DNA from 4 places in the Pantoea sp. X-Soil-ISGK-285 genome. Region 2 is predicted to be linked to each of the others. Evidence: predicted binding sites of a transcription regulator. Region 2 holds the regulator's gene; each other region holds the start of a gene.
What was found. Region 2 encodes PurR, which represses purine synthesis genes. Its sites were predicted from a motif close to CANGCAAACGTTTGCNTG; they were not measured.
Positions count from the first base shown of each region.

Region 1: a site for PurR is predicted at 2,113-2,130, ahead of purE (5-(carboxyamino)imidazole ribonucleotide mutase). Genes of this name have one in related genera too.
Region 3: a site for PurR is predicted at 2,347-2,364, ahead of AC6I8B_RS01495 (NCS2 family permease). Genes of this name have one in related genera too.
Region 4: a site for PurR is predicted at 4,087-4,104, ahead of AC6I8B_RS19060 (nucleobase:cation symporter-2 family protein). Genes of this name have one in related genera too.

Region 1 covers NZ_AP035938.1:1,075,515-1,082,743, reverse strand. Annotated here, with positions in the region: gene cysS (cysteine--tRNA ligase) at 1-660, opposite strand, end outside; gene ppiB (peptidylprolyl isomerase B) at 873-1,367, shown strand; gene lpxH (UDP-2,3-diacylglucosamine diphosphatase) at 1,367-2,083, shown strand; gene purE (5-(carboxyamino)imidazole ribonucleotide mutase) at 2,215-2,721, shown strand; gene purK (5-(carboxyamino)imidazole ribonucleotide synthase) at 2,718-3,782, shown strand; gene ybbP (putative ABC transporter permease subunit YbbP) at 3,976-6,393, opposite strand; gene ybbA (putative ABC transporter ATP-binding protein YbbA) at 6,390-7,076, opposite strand; gene tesA (multifunctional acyl-CoA thioesterase I/protease I/lysophospholipase L1) at 7,044-7,229, shown strand, end outside.
Region 2 covers NZ_AP035938.1:1,876,839-1,884,067, reverse strand. Annotated here, with positions in the region: gene AC6I8B_RS08995 (alkene reductase) at 1-177, shown strand, start outside; gene gloA (lactoylglutathione lyase) at 294-701, shown strand; gene rnt (ribonuclease T) at 822-1,490, shown strand; gene AC6I8B_RS08980 (Grx4 family monothiol glutaredoxin) at 1,533-1,868, opposite strand; gene AC6I8B_RS08975 (C40 family peptidase) at 2,234-3,031, shown strand; gene cydH (cytochrome bd-I oxidase subunit CydH) at 3,077-3,166, opposite strand; gene purR (HTH-type transcriptional repressor PurR) at 3,448-4,473, shown strand; gene punR (DNA-binding transcriptional activator PunR) at 4,470-5,375, opposite strand; gene punC (purine nucleoside transporter PunC) at 5,483-6,685, shown strand; gene cfa (cyclopropane fatty acyl phospholipid synthase) at 6,996-7,229, shown strand, end outside.
Region 3 covers NZ_AP035938.1:334,266-341,494, forward strand. Annotated here, with positions in the region: gene AC6I8B_RS01475 (YjcB family protein) at 1-131, opposite strand, end outside; gene soxS (superoxide response transcriptional regulator SoxS) at 387-812, opposite strand; gene soxR (redox-sensitive transcriptional activator SoxR) at 913-1,398, shown strand; gene AC6I8B_RS01490 (glutathione S-transferase family protein) at 1,438-2,103, shown strand; gene AC6I8B_RS01495 (NCS2 family permease) at 2,463-3,812, shown strand; gene AC6I8B_RS01500 (Na+/H+ antiporter) at 3,958-5,607, shown strand; gene AC6I8B_RS01505 (LysR family transcriptional regulator) at 5,652-6,554, opposite strand; gene AC6I8B_RS01510 (CidA/LrgA family protein) at 6,658-7,083, shown strand; gene AC6I8B_RS01515 (LrgB family protein) at 7,076-7,229, shown strand, end outside.
Region 4 covers NZ_AP035938.1:4,025,057-4,032,285, forward strand. Annotated here, with positions in the region: gene spoT (bifunctional GTP diphosphokinase/guanosine-3',5'-bis pyrophosphate 3'-pyrophosphohydrolase) at 1-1,275, shown strand, start outside; gene trmH (tRNA (guanosine(18)-2'-O)-methyltransferase TrmH) at 1,278-1,976, shown strand; gene recG (ATP-dependent DNA helicase RecG) at 1,973-4,051, shown strand; gene AC6I8B_RS19060 (nucleobase:cation symporter-2 family protein) at 4,156-5,529, shown strand; gene AC6I8B_RS19065 (AsmA family protein) at 5,648-7,229, shown strand, end outside.

The DNA of each region.
Region 1 (7,229 bases), 800 kb from region 2:
ATGGGTGCCCAGCTGTTTGCAGTTCATTGCCGAGCACTCGATGTGCCAGCCGGGACGACCGTTGCCCCACGGCGATGACCAGGCTGGCTCATCCGCTTTGGACATTTTCCACAGCACGAAGTCCATCGGATTGCGTTTCACGTCGGCGACTTCAACGCGCGCGCCCGCCTGCAACTGCTCCAGATCCTGACGCGACAGCGCGCCGTAATCGGTGTCGCTAAGCACATCGAACATCACATCGCCATTGTCCGCCACATAAGCGTGACCGCGAGCGATAAGTGTTTCCACCAGCTCGATAATCTCAGCGATGTGACGGGTAGCGCGCGGCTCCTCATCGGGCGGCAGAATCCCCAGCGCGGCGAAGTCGTTGTGCATCTCGCCAATCATGCGGTTAGTCAGGGTTTCGATGCTCTCGCCGTTTTCGTTGGCGCGCCTGATGATTTTGTCATCAATGTCGGTGATGTTACGTACATAATTAAGCTGATAACCGAGGTAACGCAGGTAGCGCGCCACCACGTCAAACGCCACGAACGTCCGCCCATGACCAATGTGACAGAGGTCATACACCGTGATGCCGCAAACATACATCCCGATTTTACCGGCATGAATGGGTTTGAATTCCTCTTTCTGTCGACTCAGGGTGTTATAAATCTTAAGCATTGAACGGTTCCGTTTTCGCGTGTGGTTGGCACTTTTAAGTATCCAGACATTGTGCCGTATTTTTATCGCTCGCGCGACGCAAAGCAAGCCAACTGCGCCGCGCTGCTGACGCGTCATTGGAAATTATGATATAAGAACGGTCGACAAAAAGGGGGACGCCCATCGACAGAGCGACCTCAGCAACTGATGACAACCTTTACAGGACGACAAAAATGGTAACTTTCCAGACGAACCATGGCGATATCGTAATCAAAACTTTCGATGATAAAGCGCCGGCAACCGTACAGAACTTCCTGGATTACTGCCGTGAAGGTTTTTACGACAACACCATTTTTCACCGCGTAATCAACGGCTTTATGATTCAGGGCGGCGGCTTCGAGCCGGGCATGAAGCAGAAAGAAACCAAAGCCGAAATTCAGAACGAAGCCAGCAATGGCCTGAAAAACACCAAAGGTACGCTGGCAATGGCACGTACCTCTGCGCCGCACTCTGCGACCGCACAGTTTTTCATCAACGTAGCTGACAACGACTTCCTGAACTTCCGTGACGAAAGCGTTCAGGGCTGGGGCTACTGCGTGTTCGCTGAAGTGGTTGAAGGTATGGATGTGGTCGAGAAGATCAAAGCGGTCTCTACCGGCCGCAGCGGCATGCACCAGGATGTGCCAAAAGACGACGTCGTTATCCAGAAAGTGACCGTCAGCGAGTAATGTCGCGCACGCTGTTTATCGCAGATCTCCATCTGTGTCAGGAAGAACCGGCGATTACCGCCGGTTTTCTGCATTTTTTACAGCGCGAAGCGCCCCACTGCGACGCGCTCTATATTCTCGGCGATCTGTTTGAAGCCTGGATTGGCGACGACGATCCCAATCCGCTGCATCAGCAGGTTGCCCGCGCCCTGCGCGCCCTGCCGGTTCCGGTTTACTTTATCCATGGCAATCGCGACTTCCTGATTGGCCGACGTTTTGCGCAGGCCTGTGGCATGACGCTGCTGCCGGAAGAGCAGGTGCTGACGCTCTACGGCCATCGGTTGCTGATCATGCACGGCGATACGCTCTGTACCGACGATGCGGGTTACCTGCGTTTTCGGGCCAAAGTGCATAATCCCTGGATCCAGCGGCTGTTTCTCGCGTTGCCGTTGTGGATACGTAAACGCATTGCCGCCCGGATGCGCGCCGACAGTAAACAGGCCAACCAGCATAAATCCCAGACCATCATGGATGTGAATCAGGAAGCGGTCGTCGCCACTATGCTGCGCCAGCAGGTGCCGCTGTTAATCCACGGTCACACTCATCGTCCGGCGATTCATACGTTGAGCCTGCAGGGTGAACCGGCGCAACGCGCGGTGCTGGGTGCCTGGCACAGCCGGGGTTCCATGATCCAGCTCGACGCCAGTGGCATTCAGCTTATCCATTTCGACTTTTAATCTGCGGTTAAATCCACGACCTTAAGCCCGACGCAACCGTTTTCCTTGCGTGCTTCTCATGCTATTCTCGGTGCCCTTCAAAACCTGTCCGCCCGGCCAGGTCTGTTTGTTCATTCACAGGAGTTGACCCCATGTCATCCAACGCCCCGGCCCGCATCGCCATTGTTATGGGTTCCAGAAGTGACTGGGCCACCATGCAGTTCGCCGCTGAAATCCTCTCCAGCCTGGACGTCCCTTTTGATGTTGAAGTGGTCTCTGCGCACCGCACCCCGGATAAACTGTTCAGCTTCGCCGAAACGGCAGCCGACAAGGGTCTTCAGGTGATTATTGCTGGCGCAGGTGGCGCGGCACATCTGCCGGGTATGCTGGCGGCAAAAACGCTGGTGCCGGTGCTGGGTGTGCCGGTGCAGAGCGCGGCACTGAGCGGCGTCGATAGCCTCTATTCGATTGTGCAGATGCCGCGCGGTATTCCGGTCGGTACGCTGGCGATTGGCAAGGCGGGCGCAGCCAATGCCGCGCTGCTGGCGGCGCAGATTCTGGCGCTGCATGACAGTGCGCTGGCGTTACGCCTGACCACCTGGCGTCAGAGCCAGACCGATGAGGTGCTGAACCATCCCGATCCGCGGGTGGATGCATGAAGCCGGTTTGCGTACTGGGCAACGGCCAGTTAGGTCGTATGCTGCGTCAGGCGGGTGAACCCCTGGGCATCGCGGTGTATCCGGTGGGCTTAGACGCCGATCCTACCGCGCTCCCTATCGCCGACAGCGTGATCACCGCCGAAATCGAACGCTGGCCGGAGACGGCGCTGACGCGTGAGCTGGCCAGCCATCCGGCCTTTGTTAACCGCGATATCTTTCCGCGTCTGGCGGATCGTCTCACGCAGAAACAGCTGCTGGATCAGCTGGGACTGGCCACCGCGCCGTGGCAGTTGCTGGCAGATAAAAGCGAATGGCCAGCGGTGTTCGACTCGCTGGGCGAATTAGCGATTGTGAAAAGCCGCACCGGCGGTTACGACGGCCGGGGTCAGTGGCGTCTGCGTGCCGATGAGACTCACACCCTGCCGGAGGCGTGCTACGGCGAATGCATCGTTGAGCAGGGCATCAACTTTTCCGGTGAAGTCTCACTGGTGGGGGCGCGCGGTCACGATGGCCAGGTGGTGTTCTATCCGCTGACGCATAACCTGCATCAGGATGGCATTCTGCGCACCAGCGTCGCGCTGCCGCAGGCGGATCAGGCACAGCAGCAGCAGGCTGAAGCGATGCTGAGCGCGATCATGCAGGAACTGAACTACGTCGGCGTAATGGCGATGGAGTGTTTCGTTACGCCAGACGGATTGCTGATCAATGAGCTGGCGCCGCGCGTCCATAACAGTGGGCACTGGACGCAGAACGGTGCATCGATCAGCCAGTTTGAGCTGCATCTGCGCGCCATTCTTGGTCTGGCATTACCACAGCCGGTGGTGTTTGCGCCGTCGGCGATGGTCAATCTGATTGGCACTGACGTGAATCTCAGCTGGCTGCAGCAGCCGCTGGTGCATCTGCACTGGTATGACAAAGAGGTGCGTCCGGGTCGTAAAGTGGGCCATCTGAACCTGACCGACAGTGATACAGAGCGGCTCAGGGCTGCCCTTAATGCGCTGGTGACGCAGCTACCGGAAGCGTACGCCAGCGGCATCGCCTGGGCGGTTGAAAAACTGTAATCCCTGCACCGCCTGATGAAGGGTTTATCAGGCGGTTCAGAAGGTTAATGGGATGGGCGCATACACCGGTAAGTCAGGTCCGACACCGGTTGGTCAGTTTCAGTCGCCGGTAAGTCAGAGGCAGACGCCGGTAACGGGTGCGATCGGGATAAAGGTCAAAGGCGGCCTGGTGCCGCCTTATTCCAGCCCTGCCTTACGCCGCATCAAACTTCCTGAACAGCGCCTTCCCTTTCAGTAATCGGATCCCCAGCCAGCCACCGCACAGCGATAACAGCAGTGCGCCACACAACGGCAGCGCCAGCCACAGGGTCCAGTCAGGCTGCCACGGGAAGTCGAAAATCTTAGTCTGTAATCCCCACAGTGCCGCTTCTGCCCCCATCGCCGCCGCCACGCCGGAGACCACGCCGAGCAATGCAAACTCACACCACAGCGTCGTGCGCAGCAGGCGTTTACCGGCACCCAGCGTGCGATAGACCACCAGCTCCTGACGCCGCTGGCGCATACCGACCTGAATCTGCGCCAGCAGCAGCAACACGCCGCAGGCGGTTACCAGCACCACCATGATCTCCAGCGCCTGGCTGACCTGCGCCAGCACCTGGCCGATCTGCCGCATTATGCTGCCGATATCCAGCAGACTCAGCGCCGGAAAAGCACGGTTAAGCTGCGCCAGCAGAACAGGATTCGCCTCCATGCGGAAGCTGGTGAGCCAGGTCTGCGGCTGGCTGTCGAGCGCGCCCGGCGGGAAGATAAAGAAGAAGTTCGGCTTCAGGCTTTCCCAGTCCACTTTACGCAAACTGGTAATGCGCGCGCTGAAGGTCTGCGTATCGCCGTCGAACGTCAGGGTATCGCCGAGCTTCAGCCCCAGCCGATCGGCCAGCTCCACTTCCATCGACACTTCACCCGCTTTGGGTGGCCAGTTGCCTGCCACCAGCGGATTATGATCCGGGCGATCGGCCAGTTCCGTCAGGTTGAGCTCACGGTTCAGGGCATTATCCAGCTTCGGATCGGCCGGTTTGCCGTTGAGTTCACTGAGCCGCACCCGCGCAATCGGGTAAAAGGTCCCGGGCGTGATCTGATGCGACTGCAGGAAATCACGCATCTGCGGCACCTGATCTGCCGTCATGTTCAGCAGGAAGAAGTTCGGGCTATCCGCCGGTAACTGCTGCTGCCAGCGATCCAGCAGATCGCCACGCATTACCAGCAGCAGCGCCAGCAGCATGAACGACAGCGAAAAGGCCGCAAGCTGGCTCAGCGTCATGCCGGGCTGGCGCAGCAGCCGGTTGATCGCCAGTCGTAACGCCAGGTTGCGCACTACCAGCCGACGCAGCAGCAGCAGGGTTCCCCAGCCGAGTAGGGCCAGCAATCCGGCCAGCACCATCACACCCGCCAGCAGCGCCCAGAGCATTTTACTGCCGCCAACCAGCAGCGCTAACAGCGTCACCACCACCGCGATCATCACCGGAATATAGATCTTCAGCGGCCAGAGATTCGCCACCGCATCGCGCCGCAACACCCGCAGCGGCTGTGTCGCCAGCAGCAGACGATAGGGACGCAGACCCACCAGCAGCGAAATCACAAACAACGATCCCACCGCCCAGATCCATGGCCAGACGCTGGCCGCCGGTAAGCTGGCAGGCAGCACGGGTTTCAGCATCGCCATCAGGATCGCTTCAACGCCCTGCCCCACCAGACCACCGGCAATCGCCGCCAGCAGCAGCACCGCCAGCCACTGACCGATGATCAGCCGCTGCAACGCGCCGTGCGTCGCACCCAGGGTTTTCAGCACTGCCACCAGATCGTAGCGGCTGCGGCAATAGTGGCTCATGGCGACCGCCACGGCCGCAATCGCCAGCATCAGCGTCAGCAAGGCCGAGAGCAGCAGGAACTGCTGCGCGCGCTGCATCGAACGGCCCAGTGCATCTTCCGAGTTCTCCACGCTGATCCAGCGCTGTTCCGCCTTCAGCTGCGGTTCAATCCAGCGGTCATAGCTGGCCAGCTGATCGGGATTACCGGAAAACTTATAGCGCCAGGTGATGCGGCTGCCTGGCTGAATCGCACCAGTTTTGGCGGCATCCGCCAGATTGATCAGCAGACGCGGTGCCATCTCAAACGGGTTAAAGCCGCCATCCGGCTCCTGGATCACCTCCCCGCTGATGCGCAGCTGGGTATCACCCACTTCCAGCGTGTCGCCCACTTTCAGGTTCAGCAGCGCCATCAGGCGCGGTGCCGCCAGCGCGGTACCCGCCTGCGGCCTCAGCCCTGGCGGCTGCGTCTGCAGCGTGCCAAACATCGGGTAGCGATCGTCCACCGCTTTTACTGAGGCAAGCTGCGGTGACTGATCGGCAAAGGTCATGGTCATAAAGGTCAGCTGACGGCTGACCGTCAGACCGGTTTCAGCTGCTTTTGCCAGCCAGGCTTCTGGCGCTGCATCACTGCTGCGCAGCGTACGGTCTCCGGCCATAAAATCACGGCTCTGCTGATTCAGCCCTTTTTCCATGCGATCGCTGATCGACCCCAGCGCCAGCACGCAGGCCACCGCCAGCGTCAGGGCCAGCCAGACAATCAGCAGCGAGGGCGAACGCCACTCGCGCCAGAACCAGCGCCAGATCATTGCTCCTCCCACAATTTACCGTCGCGCAGCCGCAGGCGACGATCGCAGCGCGCCGCCAGTTGCTCGTCATGCGTCACCAGAATCAGCGTGGTGGCGAAGTCGCGGTTAAGGGAAAACAGCAGATCGGCAATGCGGTCACCGGTTTTACGATCGAGATTGCCGGTCGGTTCATCGGCAAACAGCAGACCAGGACGGCCACTGAAGGCGCGGGCCAGCGCCACGCGCTGCTGCTCGCCGCCTGAAAGCTGGGCGGGCAGATGATGCAGACGTTCACCCAGTCCGAGCAGCGTCAGAAGCTCTCTCGCCTGTTCACGGCTCTGGCGATCGCTGTCGCCGCGCAGCAGGGAAGGTAGCTGCACATTCTCCTGGGCATTCAGGGTCGGCACCAGCATAAATGACTGGAATACAAAGCCGACCTGTCGCGCACGCAGGGCCGCACGCTGCTCTTCGTTCATTTGATGCAGTGGCTGCCCCAGCAGATGGACTTCGCCGCTGCTGCCATCGTCCAGCCCGGCCAGAATTCCGAGCAGGGTTGACTTGCCGGAGCCGGACTCGCCAATCAGCGCAATGGTCTCAGCTGGTTTGACAACCAACTCAACTCCGGTAAGGATGGTTAACTGATGCTCTCCCTGACCGACGGACTTAGTAAGATGATGAACTTCAACAATGTTTTCCGCTGGCATTATCCCTTCCTGTTATTGATTCTTCTGCTGGTGTCGCGTCTTGCTGCTGCAGATACGCTGATGGTACTGGGCGACAGCCTGAGTGCGGGCTATCGCATGTCTGCCACTGCGGCCTGGCCCAGCCTGCTCGATAAGCAGTGGCAGCAAAAACCT
Region 2 (7,229 bases):
AAAGCGGATGACCTGATTGGTCGCGGTCTGATCGATGCGGTTGCGTTTGGTCGCGATTACATTGCTAACCCGGATCTGGTTGAGCGTCTGCAGCAGGACGCCCCACTCAATCCACAGCGTCCGGAAAGCTTCTACGGCGGCGGCGCGGAAGGTTATATCGACTACCCGACGCTGTAACCGGTTCGGGCTGCCGTCCGGGATGATGACGGCAGCCATTATTCAATAGCGATTTTCATCGCTATACTTAGCGCCTGAGTCATCGGGCGATGGCGTTTTATTTAAAAGAGGATGTTATGCGTTTACTTCATACCATGCTGCGCGTTGGCGATCTGCAACGTTCAATCGATTTCTACACCCGTGTGCTGGGCATGCGCGTGTTGCGTCAGAGCGAAAACACCGAATACAAATATACCCTGGCATTTGTGGGCTACACCGACGAGAGCGAAGGTGCGGTGATCGAACTGACCTACAACTGGGGCGTCGATAAGTATGATCTCGGTGATGCCTATGGTCATATTGCGCTGGGCGTTGATGACGCAGCAGCGGCCTGCGAACGTATCCGCAAAGATGGCGGCAACGTGACGCGTGAAGCTGGCCCGGTTAAAGGCGGCTCCACCATTATTGCCTTTGTTGAAGATCCCGATGGTTACAAAATCGAGCTGATCGAAAACAAAGATGCCGGTAACGGCCTCGGCAACTAAACCTGCCTGTCAGCCCGCCCGGTCGGGTGGGCTGAATCCCCTTCTCTGCGCTTCATCTGCTGCACCCGGCCCCGTTTTTTGCCATAATACGCGCTGCCCTTTTTCTGCAACGAGATCCTGATGTCTGAATCGAATTCCCCTAATGCACTCAATCAACGTTTCCGTGGCTTCTATCCGGTGGTGATCGACGTTGAAACCGCGGGTTTCAATGCGCAAACCGATGCGTTACTGGAGATTGCCGCTATCACGCTGAAAATGGATGAAGAGGGATGGATTCAGATTGACCAGACGCTGCATTTCAACGTCGAACCTTTTGTCGGATCGCTGCTGCATCCCGAAGCCCTGGCCTTTACCGGCATCGATCCCAGCAATCCGCTGCGCGGCGCGGTCAGTGAATATGAGGCGCTGCACGCCATTTTCAAAATGGTGCGCAAGGGCATTAAAGACAGCGGCTGCAATCGCGCCATTATGGTGGCGCACAATGCCACCTTCGACCTGAACTTTATGTCAGCGGCGGCGGAACGAGCCAGCCTGAAGCGCAACCCGTTTCACCCGTTTGCCACCTTTGACACCGCGGCCCTGAGCGGACTGGTTTTGGGTCAGACGGTGCTGGCGAAGGCCTGTATTGCGGCGGGAATGGAGTTTGACAGCACGCAGGCGCATTCGGCGCTTTATGATACTCAGCAGACGGCAACGCTGTTCTGCGAGCTGGTGAACCGCTGGAAGCGGTTAGGCGGCTGGCCACTGCCCTTCACGGAAGGCGATGCAGAAGCCACGACATCCGCATAAGGGATGCCGCAATGAAAAGGCCGACGTGATGTCGGCCTTTTTTTATTCTGCTTCTTTAAATTTTTCTGCGGTCTCTTTGATCAGCGTCTGCAGTTCACCACGCTGTAACATCTCAACGATGATGTCGCATCCACCGACCAGCTCGCCATCAACCCACAGCTGCGGGAAAGTTGGCCAGTTAGCGAATTTCGGCATCTCGGCACGAATGTCCGGGTTCTGCAGAATATCCACGTAAGCAAAACGCTCACCGCAGGCTGACAGCGCCTGCACCGCCTGTGCAGAGAAACCGCAGCTTGGCAGTTTCGGGGAACCTTTCATGTACAGCAGGATCGGGTTTTCTGCGATCTGGCGCTGAATTTTTTCTACAGTACTCATAATTGCCTTCCTTAATTCGTCACATCGTGTTTGTTTATTGTAGCGACTTCGCAGCGTGACTGAAAACGAGATTTTGATCGCTGCCCGATTAAATCGCCATCATTGTTAAGTCCTGCTCCGGGACACCTGAATTCCTGATTATTAACAGCAGGTAACAGATTAATAATTCGTAATAATTTCGTTGATATAAGACGCTGAAAATGTTCATTTTCAGCACAATTGCGTGGGTTGCAAAGATTAATATTAAAAGGCATTACAGTTTTTAAAAGAACTGGACTAGAATGGCCTGGGCGCTGATCCTGGATCAGATTAATCTCAACTTTGTCGCGGTGCGTAGTGGCCCTGACAACTTAACTAATCAACGGACTATGCGTTTAATCATTACGTTTTTCATGCTGGCCTTTGCGCAACTGTTTTTCAACATCGCCGCTGCGTCGCCTCACGCGCCGGTGAACGTCAGTACGCATAAAGCAGAGAAAAAGAGTGCGCGCGACGATGAGCGTCGCAAGCGTCGCCCGGTCAAAACGGTGACGAAAAAGACTCGCCTCAGCCCGGTTCAAAAACTAAAAACAAAAAAACTGAAAAAAGTCGAACTCACCGCGAAACAGACGCCTGCTAAAAAGACCTCGCTAAAAACCGCCCGTCTCAGTAAGAACAAAGAGAAAAAACGTTATGGTCATCAGCGCCTGCTGAAAACCGCTGAGGTCACCACCAGCGAGACCGGCACGATTAAGATGAGCAAATCTCACCGTCAGCGCTACCAGAAGGCCCGCGAAACCGCGATGACCAAGCTGATGGGTCAGTTGGGTAAACCCTATCAGTGGGGCGGCACCTCTCCCCATACCGGTTTCGATTGCAGCGGCCTGGTCTGGTACGCCTATAAAGATCTGGTGAAGTTTAAGATCCCACGTACTGCTAACGAGATGTACCACCTGCGTGATGCCGCGCCGATCAAGCGTGAGTCGCTGGAGAAAGGCGATCTGGTCTTCTTCCGTATCAATGGACGCGGTACTGCGGACCATGTCGGCGTTTACCTGGGTGATGGCAAGTTTATCCAGTCGCCACGCACCGGCAAAGATATTCAGATCAGCGCGTTAGGAGAAGATTACTGGCAGCGCCACTATATTGGTGCCCGTCGGGTGATGACGCCAAAAACCATACGCTGAGCAGCAGAACAACCAGAAGAGAGCCGGGATAATCCCGGCTTTTTTTTAGTGCAGAATAGCGGTAAAACTAAAGGCCACAATCATCAGCAGACAGCCCGCGGTGGTCATTAAAGCCAGTTTAAGATCGGTACTCATTGCTTGCTCCTTAGTCACACAATTAGCAGGGGTATCGCATTTTCCCACAGGGCCCGGTAAAAATCTCGTTTTATCCGTTCAGCCTTGTTAGAATCCCGCCTTTGTTGCGCAACGCGCGCAACCCTGATTCCGTTTGCGCACGTTTTCAGGCGCTTTTACGCCGCCAGCGGCCTGTTTCCTGGCCATGAATGCTGCATTTTTGCGGAAAAAAACCTGAACAGACGCAAACGTTTAACACTACGCTTATCATAGAGTTAGATAAGCACTGGAGTCCGATTTTCATGGCAACAATTAAAGATGTGGCGAAACGCGCTGGCGTCTCAACGACCACCGTTTCGCACGTCATCAATAAAACCCGCTTTGTGGCTGAAGAGACGCGCAACGCGGTCTGGCAGGCGATTAAAGAACTGCACTACTCGCCGAGCGCCGTGGCGCGCAGCCTGAAAGTGAACCACACCAAAACGCTGGGCCTGCTTGCCACCTCCAGCGAAGCGCCCTATTTCGCTGAAATTATCGAAGCGGTTGAAAATCACTGCTTTGACAAAGGCTATACGCTGATTCTGGGTAATGCGCATAACGATCTGCAAAAACAGCGCGCCTATCTCAGCATGATGGCGCAGAAACGCGTCGATGGGCTGCTGGTGATGTGCTCTGAATATCCGGACGATCTGCTGCAGATGCTGGAAGAGAACCGCAATATCCCGATGGTGGTGATGGACTGGGGTGAATCGCGCGCCGACTTCACCGACACGGTACTGGATAATGCTTTCCAGGGCGGCTATCTGGCGGGACGCTATCTGATTGAACGCGGACACCGGGATATTGGTGCAATCCCCGGCCAGATGGAGCGTAACACCGGTGGCGGACGTCATGCCGGTTTCCTGAAGGCGATGGAAGAAGCGGGTATTCAGCCACGCGCCGAGTGGATTGTGCAGGGTGACTTTGAGCCGGAGTCGGGCTATCAGGCGATGCAGCAGATCCTGTCGCAGAAGCAGCGTCCCACGGCGGTGTTCTGTGGCGGTGACATCATGGCGATGGGCGCGATTTGCGCCGCCGACGAGATGGGTTTACGCGTCCCCCAGGATATTTCGGTGATCGGCTATGACAATGTGCGCAACGCCCGTTATTTTGCACCGGCCCTGACCACAGTGCATCAGCCTAAAGCCCAGCTGGGTGAGAAAGCGCTGGAAATGCTGCTGGACCGCATTACCAGTAAACGCGAAGTGTCACAAACGATTGAGGTCCATCCCACGCTGATTGAGCGCCGTTCCGTGGCCGATGGCCCGTTCCGCGACTATCGCCGTTAATGCTCGCTTAACCACTCCTGATTAAGCGTTTGCGCATCACCCAGATAGCTGAGCAACCAGCCTGTCGCCGGTGATGCGCGATCCTCTGCCCAGCTGACGCAGCATGGGCTGTCCGGAAACGCCACCGGCAGCGTCAGTTCAACCAGCTCGCCGCTGTCGAGCAGTGGCCTGGCCAGATGGCCCGGCACCATCGCCACACACAATCCCGCCTGCACGCACTCGAGCCCGGTTTGCCACTCCGGCACCACCAGCCGGCGCTGGTTATCCAGCGTCCATGTCATACGACGCGGCAGTGCGCGAGAAGTATCTTCCAGCACCAGGGATGGCCAGCTCCGCAGCGTGTCATCATCTATCTGGCTCGCCTGTGTCAGAGGATGGTCGGGCGCAACCACGCAGCGCCAGTTAAGCGTGCCCATATCCCGAAAAGCAAAACGTCCGCCCACCGGTATCGCCTGAGTGGCACCAATCGCCACTTCCACCCGGCCATCGGCCAGCGCATCCCAGACGCCGTTAAAGACTTCATAGCTGATGATCAGCTCCATATCAGGAAAGTGGCGATAGAAATCTTTGACCAGCTGCCGGGTGCGCTGAGGTTTAGCGATACGGTCAACGGCTATGCTTAGCTGGCCGCGCCAGCCGTTAGCCAGCTGCTGACACTGTCGCCGGGTGGCAAGCATTTTTTTGATGACGCTGCGTCCTTCCCGGACAAAATGCTCACCCGCCGGGGTCAGAACCACTTCGCGATGCTGCCGTTCAAACAGCGGTACCGCCAGCCAGTTTTCCAGCTGACGCACCGTATAGCTGATGGCAGAGGGCACCCGATGCAACTCCTGCGCGGCGGCGCTGAAGCTCCCCCCACGGGCGACAGCGTCAACCACTTCTAATGCATATTCTGACCACATAATCTGCCTTCAAAAATTTTAACAGCAATCGGCAAATATTACCGTTTCACAGCAGCAAACGCACCTTTTACACTCTGCCGCGTTTATCCTGCAAAAATGAGAATCAGATGCTGTCGAATAAAGGGTTTATGCCCTACCTTGCCCTGCTGAGCATGCTGGGCTTTTTAGCCACTGATATGTACCTGCCCGCCTTTGGTGCGATGCAGCAAACCTTTAACACTTCACCCGGTCTGATCAGCGCCAGTATGAGTCTCTTCCTGGGCGGCTTCGCCGTGGGTCAGCTCTTCTGGGGACCGCTTTCCGATCGCATCGGTCGTAAACCGGTGCTGCTGTCCGGACTGGCCATGTTTGGCGCTGGCTGCGCAGGCATGCTGTGGGTGAATGATATCTATCTGATGCTGGCGCTGCGTTTTGTCCAGGCGATTGGCGTCTGTGCCGCTGCCGTAAGCTGGCAGGCGCTGGTGGTGGATCGCTACCCTGCAGCGCGCGCTAACAAAGTCTTTGCCACCATTATGCCGCTGGTTGCGCTCTCTCCGGCGCTGGCTCCGCTACTGGGTGCCTGGCTGATCGGCCACTTCCACTGGCGTTCGATTTTCCTGGTGCTGACCCTGATTGCGGTGGCGTTGATTCTGACCACGCTGCGTCTGCCCACCGTGCGCAAGGCCGCGGGAGAAAAAGGTGCGCAGCCCGGCTTTTTCACGCTGCTTAAATCCCGGGTCTACAGCGGCAACGTGCTGATCTACTCCGCCTGCTCAGCCAGCTTCTTTGCCTGGCTGACCGGATCGCCCTTTATTCTGGCGGATCTGGGTCTGTCGCCCGCCGATATCGGTCTGAGTTATGTGCCCCAGACGCTCGCCTTTTTAATTGGCGGCTTCGGCTGTCGCACCCTGCTCAACCGCTTTAACGGCGCACAGTTGCTGCCCTGGCTGCTGGCCGTTTACAGCCTGAGCATTCTGGCGCTGTTTGCTGTTGCGCTTGCTGGCAGCAGCACGCTGGTGAGTCTGATGGTACCGTTCTGCGGTATGGCGCTGGCTAACGGCGCGATCTATCCGATTGTGGTGTCCAGTGCGCTGATGCCCTTTCCGACCGCTACCGGTAAAGCCGCCGCGTTGCAGAATACACTGCAGTTAGGACTCTGTTTCGCTGCCAGTTTGGCGGTGTCGGCCGGCTTAACTCAGGCGCTATTTACCACCACACTGATGATGACGGTGACAATTGTGCTGGCGCTGATGGGTTACGCCATGCAGCGTGCCGCAAGCGCACAAACTGTTGTTGCCTCTGCGCAAACTGCCTGCCAGGATAATCAGTGACACACTGACTTTTTAGTTAGCGCCCTAACAATAAGTTATTGAATATTGACCCGCGTGAGCATATACTCATCCGGGTCAACAAATCTGTAATAAATCAACAATATAATAACGTAATAATCTGATTGGCACCTTGCTGCCGGGATGGTATTCGCGCGCGTTATTCTCACCTTACCCGACCTGCTGCAGGCTGTTCCAGTCCTCTGTATCACACAGATAACCGGTTTGCGGAGCCATCCGCATCGTTTCTCATTGCCTGAATAAATTGGCTACTCTTTGTTCAGGTTCAGATTGGACAGGTGGTGGAAAATCTATGAGTTCATCTTATGCAGAAGAAGTGAGCCTCGAAGAAAACCATTGGTATCGCATCGTTCATGAACTGCTGGAAAAAGCGGATATCGAAATTAATGGTTCACGTCCCTGGGATATTCATATTAATCATCCTGGTTTTTTTAAACGTGTTCTGCAGGAGGGCTCTCTTGGGCTCGGTGAGAGCTATATGGATGGATGGTGGGAGTGTGACCGGCTGGATATTTTCTTCCACCAG
Region 3 (7,229 bases), 1.5 Mb from region 2:
CCACACATAAATGCCATCACGTGACGGCTATCCTGACGAAGTTTGGTTTTCAGGGTGCTGGCAAAAAACATCATGATTGCGCTCAGCAATTCCCAACGCATAACAAGTAAACTGGCGGTTAACGTAGCCATCGGCCGGACCTCAATATCAGTAAGTATTCCTGACAATCTGCGGACATCACCGGCGGCGGAAAAGTGTGTCAGGGGGTGCTTTTTCGCCGTCAACCCAGGTTCAAAGTGTGACTTGAGTCACATTATATCACCCGATTTTAAATTTTGAACAAAATTTGACTCTGGTATGGTAGCGGCGTGAGGGAATAGTGAGCAGTAGAAGAAGAACGGCGGGGAAATCAGTCAGATGCGCCCGGGCGGGCGCATCTGAGGGGGTCAACGAACCGGACAGCACTCGCCGGTCGTGCGCTGGGTAAAGCTACTGATACCGTCATTGCAGCCAAAACTCAGCAGGCGAGGGCGCTGAATCGCCTGGCGGCGCATGGTATGGCGGTAAGCGGTAGGCGTCTGTGAAAACTGACGACGAAACACACGGGAGAAGGTCTGCTGCGAGTCATAGCCATACTGCATCGCGATATCAAAAACCGGCCGCTGTGTCTGTGACAGCGCTTCCGCTGCCAGCGTCAGACGGCGCTCGCGAATATAGCCACCCAGCGTCTGCTTCGTTACCGAACGGAACATACGCTGCAGATGCCATTTCGAATAGCCCGATTTTGCGGCAACCTCATCGATCGACAGGCTCTTATCCAGGTTCTGGTCAATCCAGTGCGTCAGGGAATGAATGATCTCTTCTTGCATCATGGTCTCATCCTTCTGGTGCTTAATAAGCGGTAATGGGAGTTTAGTGGTTTTGATGGAGAGCGAGTATAATTCCTCAAGTTAACTTGAGGTAAAGAGCCTGATGAAAAAAGAACGCAACTATCCGAAACCGGTCTTAACACCGGGTGAAGTGGCGCGCCGCAGCGGTGTGGCGGTTTCGGCGCTGCACTTTTATGAGACAAAAGGACTTATTTTCAGCACCCGCAACAGCGGCAATCAGCGGCGATACAGCCGTGACGTGCTGCGACGCGTCGCGATTATCAAGATTGCGCAGCGTATCGGCATTCCGCTGGCAACGGTCAGTGACAGCCTGGATCACATTCCGCCTGACAAGCGCATGTCGACACCGGAGTGGGATGCGCTGACACAGCACTGGCGCGAAGAGCTGGATAAGCGCATTGAAACCCTGACCCGCCTGCGTAATGACCTGGATGGCTGTATCGGCTGCGGCTGTTTGTCGATGCGCGACTGCCCGCTGCGCAATCCCGACGACCGGCTGGGTCAGCAGGGCTCGGGTGCGGTGCTGCTTGACCCGGAACAGGATGATAAACATCCCGATGTGGAGTGACGTCTATACTTGGTGAAGGTCAAAACACAGGGAATCATGATGATCACCGTTCACCATCTTGAGAAATCGCGCTCGCATCGGGTGCTGTGGCTGCTGGAAGAGCTGGAAGTGCCGTACCAGATTAAACGCTATCAACGCGAACCGACCATGCTGGCCCCGGAGGCGCTGAAAAAAGTGCATCCACTGGGAAAATCACCGGTGATTACCGACGGGAACCAGGTAGTGGCAGAGTCAGGTGCCATTCTCGAATACCTTGAAGAGAAATATGATCACGAGTTCCGGCTCAAAGTGAGTGATGAGGCATCACGACTGCAGTGCCGCTACTGGCTGCACTATGCCGAAGGCTCGCTGATGCCGCTGCTGGTGATGAAGCTGATCTTCGGTCAGATGGGTAAAGCACCGGTGCCGTGGCTGCTGCGCCCGGTCGGGGCGGCATTCGGTAAAGGTGTACAGAAGGCGTTTCTGGATAAACAGCTTAAGCCACACATGCAGATGATCGAACAGCATCTGACTGCAAATCCCTGGTTCGCCGGTCAGCGCTTCAGTATCGCTGATATCCAGATGAGCTTTCCGCTGCTGGCGCTTGCGCGACGTGCCGGACTGGAGCAGATGCCCGCCAGCCAGAAATGGCTGCAGACTGTGCAACAGCGTGCCGCCTGGCAGCGCGCGATCGATCAGGGCGGTGAGCTTTCGCTGCCAGGTTAATTCCCCTCCTCCACTGGCGGGTCGTGTCTCATCACGGCTGCGCCGGTGCGCATCCTCCCTGAAAATCGCGTTAACTTCAGGGCGTCAGCGTTTGACGTCGGCCTGGGCCACGTGGCTGCTGGCCACTTAAGCCTGATCTTTATGCTGAAGAATCTCCCTCTGACAGTTGAAAATGTGCCGCTAAACGCCGGATAATCGCATGCCTTTTTATCTGGCCGCTTCTGGCGGCCAACTATCTGCGGCAAGGTAAACGTTTGCCTGCCGGGTAAAACCCGACAGTGACGCCGTCTACCCGCTTATTCCAGGGACAGCGATGGTCGCAGAGCGATCCACACAACAAAAATTTTTGAGGCTCAACTATGTCAACTGAATCACGCCCGGCCAGTGGAAAACTGGACGCCTGGTTCTCGATCTCGGCGCGCGGCAGCAGCATGCGCCAGGAAATTCTGGCCGGACTTACCACCTTCCTGGCGATGGTCTACTCCGTTATCGTGGTGCCGGGAATGCTGGGCAAGGCCGGTTTTCCCCCTACTGCCGTGTTTGTCGCCACCTGCCTGGTTGCCAGCTTTGGTTCCATCATTATGGGACTGTGGGCCAATCTGCCGATGGCAATTGGCTGTGCAATCTCCTTAACCGCCTTTACCGCTTTCAGCCTCGTGCTGGGCCAGCACATCAGCGTGCCGGTTGCGCTGGGCGCGGTGTTCCTGATGGGCCTGCTGTTTACCCTGATCTCAGTGACCGGCATTCGAGCCTGGATCCTGCGTAACCTGCCGATGGGCGTGGCGCACGGCACCGGCGTCGGAATTGGCCTGTTTTTGCTGCTGATTGCGGCTGACGGTGTAGGCCTGGTCGTGAAAAACCCGGCACCGGGCCTGCCGGTGGCGCTGGGCCACTTCACCACTTTTCCGGTAATGATGACGCTGTTGGGACTGGCAGCAATTATTGGACTGGAGAAGCGCAGGATGCCCGGCGGTATTCTCATGACAATTATCGCCATTTCGCTGCTGGGGCTGATCTTCGATCCGGCGGTGAGCTACAAAGGATTGTTTGCGCTGCCGAGCCTGCGTGATGCCAGCGGTGAGTCGCTGCTGTTCAGCCTCGACATTATGGGCGCGATGCAGCCGGTCGTGCTGCCAAGCGTGCTGGCACTGGTGATGACGGCGGTCTTTGATGCGACCGGCACCATTCGCGCGGTCGCGGGTCAGGCAAATCTGCTGGATAAACAGGGCCAGATTATCAATGGTGGCCGTGCGTTGACTAGCGACTCCGTCAGCAGCCTGTTCGCGGGTCTGGTGGGCGCGTCACCGGCTGCGGTTTATATCGAATCGGCGGCAGGAACGGCGGCGGGGGGTAAAACCGGTCTTACCGCGATTGTGGTCGGCCTGCTGTTCCTTGCCATTCTGTTTATGTCACCGCTGGCGTATCTGGTGCCGGCTTACGCCACCGCGCCTGCATTAATGTATGTGGGTCTGCTGATGCTCAGTAATGTGGCGAAAGTCGACTTTAATGATTTTGTCGATGCGATGTCGGGCCTGTTAACGGCGGTGATTATCGTGCTCACCTGTAACATCGTCACCGGCATTATGATCGGCTTCGCCAGCCTGGTCGTGGGGCGTCTCTTCGCGGGGGAATGGCGCAAGCTCAACGTCGGCACCGTCATTATTGCTATCGCGCTGGTGGCGTTTTACGCCGGTGGCTGGGCGATCTGACTGTACAACCGGGCGTGCGGCTGCACGTCCGGAATTTTTCACTATTTTCCCGCCCGGCGCACGCGTAGCTGACAATCTTCACCGCAGTTTGTTTTACACTTTAGCGCTTAACCAATGATTGAAAGAAACGACGCCTAAGGAAAGCATGGAAATCTTTTTTACAATTCTCATCATGACGCTGGTCGTGTCGCTCTCTGGCGTCGCGGCTCGTATCCTCCCTTTTCAGATCCCGTTGCCGCTGGTCCAGATCGCTGTTGGTGCGATGCTGGCCTGGCCAACTTTTGGTCTGCATGTCGACTTTGACCCGGAGCTGTTTCTGGTGCTCTTCATTCCGCCGCTGCTGTTCGCGGATGGCTGGAAGACGCCGATCAGTGAGTTCCTGCATCATGGTCGCGAGATAATTGGCTTAGCACTGGCGCTGGTCCTGATTACCGTGATCGGCATCGGCTATCTGATCTACTGGCTGGTACCAGGTATCCCGCTGATCCCTGCCTTTGCGCTGGCGGCGGTGCTGTCACCGACCGATGCCGTGGCGCTCTCAGGCATTGTCGGTGAAGGCCGTATTCCCAAGAAGATTATGTCGATCGTGCAGGGCGAAGCCCTGATGAATGACGCTTCGGGCCTGGTATCGCTGAAATTTGCCGTGGCAGTCGCCATGGGCACCATGGTGTTTACCTGGGGCGGTGCCAGCGTTGAGTTCCTGAAAGTGGCGGTGGGTGGTCTGATTGCGGGTGTCGCGATCTGCTGGCTCTACGGTAAGTCACTGCGCCTGCTCAGCCGCTGGAGCGGTGACGATCCGGCCACCCAGACCGTACTGCTGCTGCTGCTGCCGTTCGCCTCTTACCTGATTGCTGAACATCTGGGTGTCTCAGGCATCCTGGCGGCCGTGGCGGCCGGTATGACCATCACCCGTTCCGGTATTATTCGTCAGGCACCGCTGGCGATGCGCCTGCGTGCCAACAGCGTCTGGCAGATGCTGGAATTCGTCTTTAACGGCATGGTCTTCCTGATGCTGGGCCTGCAGTTGCCGGATATTCTGCAGACCTCTGTCGATCAGGCGCAGGCCGATCCAAACGTCGAACTCTGGATGCTGTTTGCCGATATCGGGCTGGTCTATGCCGCGCTGATGATCGTGCGTTTTGGCTGGCTGTGGATTATGCAGCGCTTCAGCAAACGCCTGCTGAAGAAGAAGCCGCTGGAGTTCTCCAACTACTCGTTGCGTGAACTGCTGATCGCCTCCTTTGCGGGTGTGCGCGGCGCGATTACCCTGGCCGGTGTCCTGTCGATTCCGCTGTTCCTGACCAACGGCGAGCCTTTCCCGGCGCGTTATGAACTGGTCTTTATCGCCACCGGCGTGATTCTCTTCTCGCTGTTGGTAGGGGTAGTGATTCTGCCGATTCTGCTGCGCGGCATTGATACTATTGATAAAGGCGCACACCGTCGCGAGTTGCAGAATGCGCGTGCGGTAATGGCAGGCGCAGCCATTGAGAGCCTGCACAAGATGGAAGAGCGGCTGGAGAATGAGTCGGAAGAGAACATCGATCCGGAGCTGCTTAAAGAGGTGAGTCTGCGGGTAATTGGCAACTTACGTCGTCGCGCCGAAGGGAAGAATGACCTTGAACACGCGCTGTTCGCTGAGAACCTGGAGCGTCGCTTCCGCCTGACCGGACTGCGTGCCGAACGTGCTGAGGTCTATCATCTGCGCGCCACCCAGCAAATCTCCAATGAGACGATGCAGAAGTTACTGCACGACCTGGATCTGCTGGAAGCGCTGCTGATTGAAAAAGAGGAGTAAGTCCTGACTGGCACGCCTGCGCGTTAATGCGGCGTGCCAGCCTTTCACACCGACAGCCGCGGCGGCTCATCCGGCCAATGCTCGCGACAACAGGCTATCCACGCCTGCGCACTGCGCGACAGATAACTCCCTTCCCGCCAGATCAATCCCAGACTCCACTTCAGCTCCGATTCCAGCGGCAGCCACAGCAGCGACTGCTTATCCAGCCGCTGACAGATCGGCTCCGGCAGAATCGCCAGCCCCATCTCCGCCTGCACCATCGCCGCCAGAAAATCCCACTGTCCGCTGCGAACCGCCACCGTTGGCGTCAGGTTGAGCCGCTGAAACGCCTGCATCAGCTGACGATTCAGCGAGAACTCCTCATTAAAAATCAGCAGTGGATGCTCTGCCAGTTCTGCCAGTCCAATCTGCTGGCGGCTGAGCCACTCCGGGCGACGCGGCAGCAGTACGCAGAGCGGATGATGCATCAGAGGCAGGGTGTTCAGCGGCAGCTCGGCATCGACCGGTAGCGCGGTCAGGGCGATATCCAGACTGCCCGCCAGCACCGCCTGTTGGACGGTCAGACCGCCGAACTCAGAGATTTTCAGCTTCACACCGGGATAGCGGCGGCGAAACGCGGAAATCGAACCGGCAATCTGCATACCGACCATCGGCGGAATACCCAGTCGCAGCTCACCGGTTTTGAGCTGGTTAATGTCACCAATCTCCGCTTCCAGCTGATGAAACTCCTGCAGGATCGCCAGGCCGCGCTGATAGACCGCCTGGCCGCTGTCGGTGAGGTGCAGACGACGACCATCGCGCAGGATCAGCGTGCAGCCCAGCTCCTCCTCCAGCTGGCGCAGCATTTTGCTGATGGTCGGTTGCGTCACAAACAGCTTCTGCGCCGCACGGGTAAAGCTCTGCTGGCGTACGACTTCAGTAAAGTAACGCAGGGCGCGGACATCCATAACTATTCCTTTCAGGCATGATTTCGATAATTTTAATTCATTTTTTTCACCTTCTGTTGACGATTTATACTGGTGACGTCAATTTAATCGGGGAGACAAGGTGATGGCGTTAGCGCTCACTTTACGCAGCAACCGCGCAGTGCAATGGCTCAGCCTGCCGCTCCAGCTGGGTTTCTATATCGGCCTGTTTATCGCCTGCGACCGGCTGGTGAGCTGGCTGCATCTGCCGCTGCCCGCCAATATCGTCGGGATGCTGCTGCTGCTGGCGTTAATCGTGACGCGGATTGTGCCGCTGAACTGGGTGAAAGCCGGATCACGCTGGCTGCTGGCCGAGATGCTGCTGTTCTTTATTCCGGCGGTGGTAGCGGTGGTGAACTATGGCGATCTGCTGCGGGTTGATGGCTGGCGCATCTGTGTGGTGATCGGCGTCAGTACGCTGCTGGTGCTGGCCTCGACTGCCTGGGTGGTGGACCGGCTTTATCAGTATGAAGTCGCGCGTGCTGCGCGTAAGCAGGATCCGCATGCGTGATTTTCTGCTCAGCCTGCTGTGTGTAGCCGTTACGCTGCTGGTTTATGCGCTGAATAAACGGCTTTACCGCCGCTGGCGGACGCTGCTGCTGATGCCACTGGTGATGACGCCGCTGGTGCTGGTGGCATTGCTGCTGCTGACGCATA
Region 4 (7,229 bases), 1.9 Mb from region 2:
CAGATGCACAGTTTGTATAAACCGCGTCCGGGCCGCGTCAAAGATTATATCGCCATCCCCAAAGCGAACGGCTATCAATCGCTCCATACCTCAATGATTGGTCCGCATGGCGTGCCGGTCGAAGTACAGATTCGCACCGAGGATATGGATCAGATGGCGGAAATGGGGGTCGCTGCGCACTGGGCTTATAAACAGGCGGGCGAAAGTGGCACCACCGCACAGATTCGCGCTCAGCGCTGGCTGCAAAGCCTGCTGGAGCTGCAACAGAGTGCGGGCAGTTCGTTTGAATTTATTGAAAGCGTGAAGTCCGATCTCTTTCCCGATGAGATCTACGTCTTTACACCTGAAGGCCGCATTGTTGAGCTGCCAACCGGTGCGACGCCGGTGGATTTCGCTTATGCGGTCCACACCGATATCGGCCATGCCTGCGTTGGCGCACGCGTTGACCGCCAGCCTTATCCGCTGTCGCAAACCCTGACTAGCGGTCAGACGATTGAGATCATCACCGCGCCAGGCGCCCGTCCTAATGCCGCCTGGCTCAACTTTGTCGTCAGTTCCAAAGCCCGCGCAAAAATTCGTCAGCTGCTGAAAAACCTCAAACGCGAAGACTCCGTCAATCTGGGTCGCCGCCTGCTCAGCCATGCGCTGGGCGGCAGCCGTAAACTGGCTGAGATCCCGCCTGAGAATATCAGGCAGGAGCTGGATCGTATGAAGCTGACCTCGCTTGACGATCTGCTGGCAGAAATCGGTCTGGGCAATGCGATGAGCGTGGTGGTGGCGAAGAACCTGTTGCAGGCTGACAGCAACGCCATCAGCAGCAACAGCAAGCGCGGTAAGCTGCCGATCAAAGGTGCAGATGGCGTGTTGATTACCTTCGCCAAATGCTGCCGTCCGATTCCCGGTGACCCGATTGTTGCCCATGTCAGTCCCGGCAAAGGGCTGGTGGTGCATCATGAATCCTGTCGGAATATTCGCGGCTACCAGAAAGAGCCCGAAAAATTCATGCCGGTCGAGTGGGATAAAGTCACCGAGCAGGAGTTCGTGGCGGAAATCAAAGTCGACATGTTTAACCATCAGGGCGCACTGGCTAACCTGACGGCGGCAATCAACACGGCCGGTTCCAATATTCAAAGCCTTAATACCGAAGAGCGTGATGGCCGCGTTTACAGCGCCTTTATCCGCCTGACCGCACGTGATCGCGTCCATCTGGCGAATATCATGCGTAAAATTCGCGTGATGCCGGATGTGATCAAAGTCCATCGCAACCGTAATTAGGCATGAACGATCAACGATTTGCCCGGATTCAGGCGATGCTGGCACTGCGCCAGCACGATCTCACGGTCTGTATGGAGCAGGTGCATAAACCGCACAATGTTTCCGCAGTGATCCGCACGGCGGACGCCGTCGGCATCCACGAAGTGCATGCCGTCTGGCCGAGCCTGCGGATGCGCACTCAGGCTTCCGCATCTGCCGGAAGCAACAGCTGGGTTAAAGTGGTCACCCATCCCACCATCGGCGATGCTGTAAAAAAGCTCAAACAACAGAAGATGCAGGTTTTAGCGACCCATCTCTCTGCCGATGCCGTGGATTTCCGTGAGATCGATTATACCCTTCCGACCTGCATCCTGATGGGCCAGGAAAAAACCGGCATCACCGAAGAAGCGCTGGCGCTGGCCGATCGGCAGATTGTGATTCCGATGGTGGGTATGGTGCAGTCGCTGAATGTCTCGGTCGCCTGCGCGCTGATCCTGTATGAAGCACAGCGGCAGCGGCAGAACGCGGGTCTGTACCTGCGCGACTACAGCCTGCTGGACGAAGATGAGCAGCAACGCCTGTTGTTCGAAGGCGGATTCCCGGTGCTGGCGCGGGTCGCAAAACAGAAAGGTTTACCCTATCCGCGCATCAATGCGCAGGGCGAAGTCGACGCCGATCCCAGCTGGTGGGCAACCATGCAATCGACCGGTAAAAGAAGATGAAAGGCCGTCTGCTGGATGCCATCCCGCTCAGTACCCTGACCGGCGTCGGTGCCAGCCAGGCGGCAAAGCTGGCCAAAATTGACCTGCATACCATTCAGGATCTCCTGCTTCATCTCCCGCTACGCTACGAAGATCGTACCCAACTCTATGCCATTGATGATCTGCTGCCCGGTATCTGGGCCACAGTAGAAGGCGAAGTGCTGCACACAGATATCACCTTTGGTCGCCGCCGGATGATGGTGTGTCAGATTAGCGATGGCAGCGGCGTACTGACGATGCGCTTCTTTAATTTTAATGCCGGGATGAAGAACAACCTGTCGCCGGGCCGGCGCGTCACCGCGTATGGTGAAATTAAACGCGGTCAGCGTGGCGCTGAGATTATCCATCCCGAATACCGAATCCAGGGCGAACAGAGCAATGTGACGCTGGAAGAGACCTTAACGCCGGTTTATCCCACCACCGAAGGTATTCGGCAGGCCACGCTGCGTAATCTCACCGATCAGGCACTGACGCTGCTGGAGAGCTGCCCGATTGCCGAACTGCTGCCGCAGGAACTGAGCGGCGGTTTAATCAGCCTGCCAGATGCGCTCCGCACGCTGCATCGTCCACCACCCGATCTAAAACTCAGCGAGCTGGAGAGTGGTCGTCATCCGGCACAACGCAGATTGATTCTGGAAGAGCTGCTGGCGCACAACCTCAGCATGCTGGCGGTACGCGCCGGTGCTCAGCGCTATTACGCTTTACCGATGCTTCCCCGGCACAACCTTAGTGAACAGCTGCTGGCTGCGCTGCCCTTTTCACCGACCAATGCGCAGAAACGCGTGGTGGCGGAGATAGAGAAAGATCTGGCAAATGACTTTCCGATGATGCGGCTGGTGCAGGGTGACGTCGGCTCGGGTAAAACACTGGTCGCCGCCCTCTCTGCGCTGAACGTTATCGCACATGGTAAGCAGGTAGCCCTGATGGCGCCGACCGAACTGCTGGCTGAACAGCACGCCAGTAACTTCCGCCAGTGGTTTGCGCCGCTGGGCATTGAAGTGGGCTGGCTGGCTGGAAAACAGAAAGGCAAAGCCCGCCAGGCACAGCAGGAAGCGATAGCCAGCGGTCAGGTGGCGATGGTGGTGGGCACACATGCCCTGTTTCAGGAGCAGGTGCAGTTCAACGGTCTGGCACTGGTCATTATTGATGAGCAGCATCGGTTCGGCGTCCACCAGCGACTGGCGCTGTGGGAGAAAGGTGAGGAGCAGGGCTTCCATCCGCATCAGCTGATCATGACCGCCACACCAATTCCGCGCACCCTGGCGATGACCGCTTATGCCGATCTCGATACCTCAACCATTGATGAGCTGCCGCCGGGACGTACACCGGTGACCACGGTGGCTATCCCCGATACCCGACGTGATGAGATTGTGGCGCGGGTTGAGCATGCCTGCCGTGAAGGGCGACAGGCCTACTGGGTCTGCACCCTGATTGAAGAGTCAGAATTGCTGGAAGCACAGGCGGCAGAAGCCAGCTGGGAATCCCTGAAAACTGCGCTGCCGGACTTAAACATCGGGCTGGTGCATGGCCGGATGAAGCCTGCGGAAAAACAGGCGGTGATGCAGGCGTTTAAAGCGAATGAACTGCAGCTGCTGGTGGCGACGACCGTGATTGAGGTTGGCGTGGACGTGCCGAATGCCAGCCTGATGATCATCGAAAACCCGGAGCGGTTAGGGCTGGCGCAGCTGCATCAGCTGCGGGGCCGTGTGGGCCGTGGTGCCGTAGCATCACACTGTGTACTGCTCTACAAAGCGCCGCTGAGCAAGACGGCGCAGAAGCGTTTACAGGTGCTACGCGACAGCAATGACGGCTTCGTCATTGCCCAGTTCGATCTGGAGATTCGCGGGCCGGGTGAACTGCTGGGCACGCGTCAGACCGGCAATGCCGAATTTAAAGTGGCCGACCTGCTGCGCGATGCGGCGATGGTGCCCGAAGTTCAGCGTGTGGCGCGCCACATCCACCAGCACTATCCCGAGCAGGCCAGCGCATTAATTGAACGCTGGCTGCCAGAGAACACCCGTTATACCAACGTCTGAACCCCCCCCCTCTGATTCGGCTTTTTTATCCCTGCCGGGCAAACGATTGCTTTTAGCCTGCGGATGATTACAATCGCCACATTATTTTTTGGGAAGAACAGAAGATGTCCACTAATCCGCAGCCAGAACAGCCTTCCGCCACGCAAAGCGAACTGATTTATCGTCTTGAAGATCGTCCTCCTCTGCCGCAAACGCTGTTTGCCGCCGGTCAGCATCTGCTGGCGATGTTTGTCGCGGTCATTACCCCCGCGATTCTGATTTGTCAGGCGTTAGGGCTGCCCGCAGAGGATACCCGGCACGTGATCAGCATGTCGCTGTTTGCATCGGGTGTGGCATCACTGCTGCAAATCAAAACATGGGGGCCGGTAGGTTCGGGCCTGCTGTCGATTCAGGGCACCAGCTTCAACTTCGTTACGCCCTTGATTATGGGCGGCATGGCGCTAAAAAATGGCGGCGCTGACGTGCCCACCATGATGGCGGCGCTTTTTGGTACGCTGATGCTCGCCTCCTGTACCGAAATGGTGCTGTCACGCGTATTGCACCTGGCGCGCCGGATCATTACGCCGCTGGTTTCCGGTATCGTGGTGATGATTATCGGCCTGTCGCTGATTCAGGTGGGGCTGACCTCCATTGGCGGCGGTTTCAGCGCGATTAACGACCATACTTTTGGTGCGCCGAAAAATCTGATGCTGGCAGGGGCTGTGCTGCTGGTGATCGTGCTACTTAACCGGCAGAAGAACCCCTACCTGCGCGTTGCCTCCCTGGTTATTGCCATGGCGGTGGGCTATCTGCTGGCCTGGGCGATGGGCATGCTGCCTGCCGCCGGCATCCCCACCGATCAGCCGCTGATCGTGGTGCCAACCCCGCTCTATTACGGGCTGGGCTTCGACTGGAATCTGCTCATCCCGCTGATGCTGGTGTTTATGGTGACCTCTCTGGAAACCATCGGCGATATCACCGCCACCTCAGATGTGTCAGAGCAGCCGGTCAGCGGACCCCTCTATATGAAACGCCTGAAAGGCGGCGTGCTGGCGAATGGCCTCAACTCCTTTGTCTCCGCGCTGTTTAATACTTTCCCGAACTCCTGCTTCGGTCAGAACAATGGCGTAATCCAGTTGACCGGTGTTGCCAGCCGCTACGTGGGCTTTGTTGTCGCGCTGATGCTGATTGTGCTGGGGCTGTTCCCGGCGGTCAGCGGACTGGTGCAGATGATTCCTGAACCGGTACTCGGCGGCGCCACCATTGTGATGTTCGGCACCATCGCCGCCTCGGGTGTTCGCATTGTGTCACGCGAGCCGCTTAACCGCCGCGCCATCATGATTATTGCGCTGTCGCTGGCTGTTGGCCTGGGCGTTTCCCAGCAGCCGCTGATCCTGCAGTTTGCGCCTGACTGGCTGAAAACCCTGCTCTCTTCCGGTATAGCGGCGGGCGGTATTACCGCTATCGTACTCAACCTGATTTTTCCGCCAGAGAAGTAAGGCCAGAGGCAGGCTTCGGCCTGCCTGCTAATTATTCGGATTTACATCCAGGCTGTTGAGCTGTAACGGTAATTCAGGCATAACAACCTCTCACCGGATTTAACTCGGGAAGGATGCTATGAAATTTATTGGAAAGTTTTTCCTCACCTTACTTTTGCTGCTGCTTTTCACCCTGGTCGTGATCTATGTTCTGTTGCAGACACAGTGGGGTGCAGGCTGGTTTAGCCGTTGGGTGAGTGACAAAACCGAATGGCATCTCTCCCTGAGTAAAATTGAACACAATTTCTCCTCTCCCTCTCACATCATTCTGGATGACTTCAGCTTTGGTCACGATGGACAGCCTGCAGTTCTGGTGGCGAAACGGGTCGATCTCGGTCTGGCACTGATTCAGTTCAGCGATCCGCTGCATTTCAGCAGCCTTGAGCTGCGCGACGGAGAAGTGAATCTGGCCAATCTGGCGCCAGGCAGCGCGCTACCGATTCAGGCCGATCGCCTGCAACTCAACAATATGCGTATCGACAGCCCCAACAGCGCGTTACCGCTGTTTGCTCAGCAGGTTAATGGCGGCATTCTGCCGTGGAAACCCACTGCCCTTGATATGCTGGGCCGCGATGCCCGCTTCCAGATGAGCGCAGGCAGCATGACACTGAATAATGTGCCGGGTGAAAACGTACTGATCCAGGGCAGTGTTGCCCAGGGTCGGATGCGCTTTGACAATATTGGTGCCGACCTGGCGCGTGGCTCTATGACCGGCAACGGTGAGCGCGATGCCCAGGGCAACTGGAAAATTAATCAGCTGCGACTGAACGACATCCGTCTGCAGACCACCAGTAGCCTGAAAGATTTCCTGCATAGCCTGCAGGTTGTCCCCTCGATCGCTATTACGCGGCTCGACATGACCGATGCCCGCCTGCAGGGGCCTGACTGGGCGGTAACGGATCTGGATCTGACGCTGAGAAACGTTAACTGGCAGGGTGATGACTGGCAGAGTAACGATGGTTCGCTGGCGCTGAATGCCAGCAATTTTATCAACGGTGGATTCGAACTAAATGACCCCATCGTTAACCTGGACTTCTCACCGCAGGGCGTGGCGCTGACGCAGTTCAGTTCACGCTGGGCAAATGGGGTGATTCGGGCTGACGGTGACTGGTCGCGTAGCGATAAACGCCTGACACTGAAAAACCTGGCGGTGGCGGGACTGGAATACACTCTGCCGCAGGACTGGCGCGATCGCTGGCAGGCGACACTGCCCGCGTGGCTGGATAGCGTAGAGGTGACGCGCTTCACCTCTAATCGAAACCTGATTATCGACATCAATCCGGCTTTTCCCTTCCAGCTGACCTCACTGGATGGATCCGGTGAAAACCTGCTGCTGGCGCAGCAGCACCAGTGGGGGATCTGGTCGGGTAAGCTCAGCCTGAACGCGGCAGAATCAACCTTTAATCGCACCGACCTGCGTCATCCGTCGATTGCGCTGAGCGCTGACCAGCAGCAGATTCAGGTTACGGAGCTGAGTGCGTTCAGTAATAAGGGTCTGCTCGAAGGGACGGCCACCGTAGGCCAGCAGCCAGCCCGTCCGCTGACGCTGCAACTGACAGGTCGTGCTGTACCGGTGAATGTGTTGCAGAACTGGGGATGGCCCGCGTTGCCGTTAACCGGTGACAGTAATATGCAGCTGCAGCTGAACGGTGCATTAACCG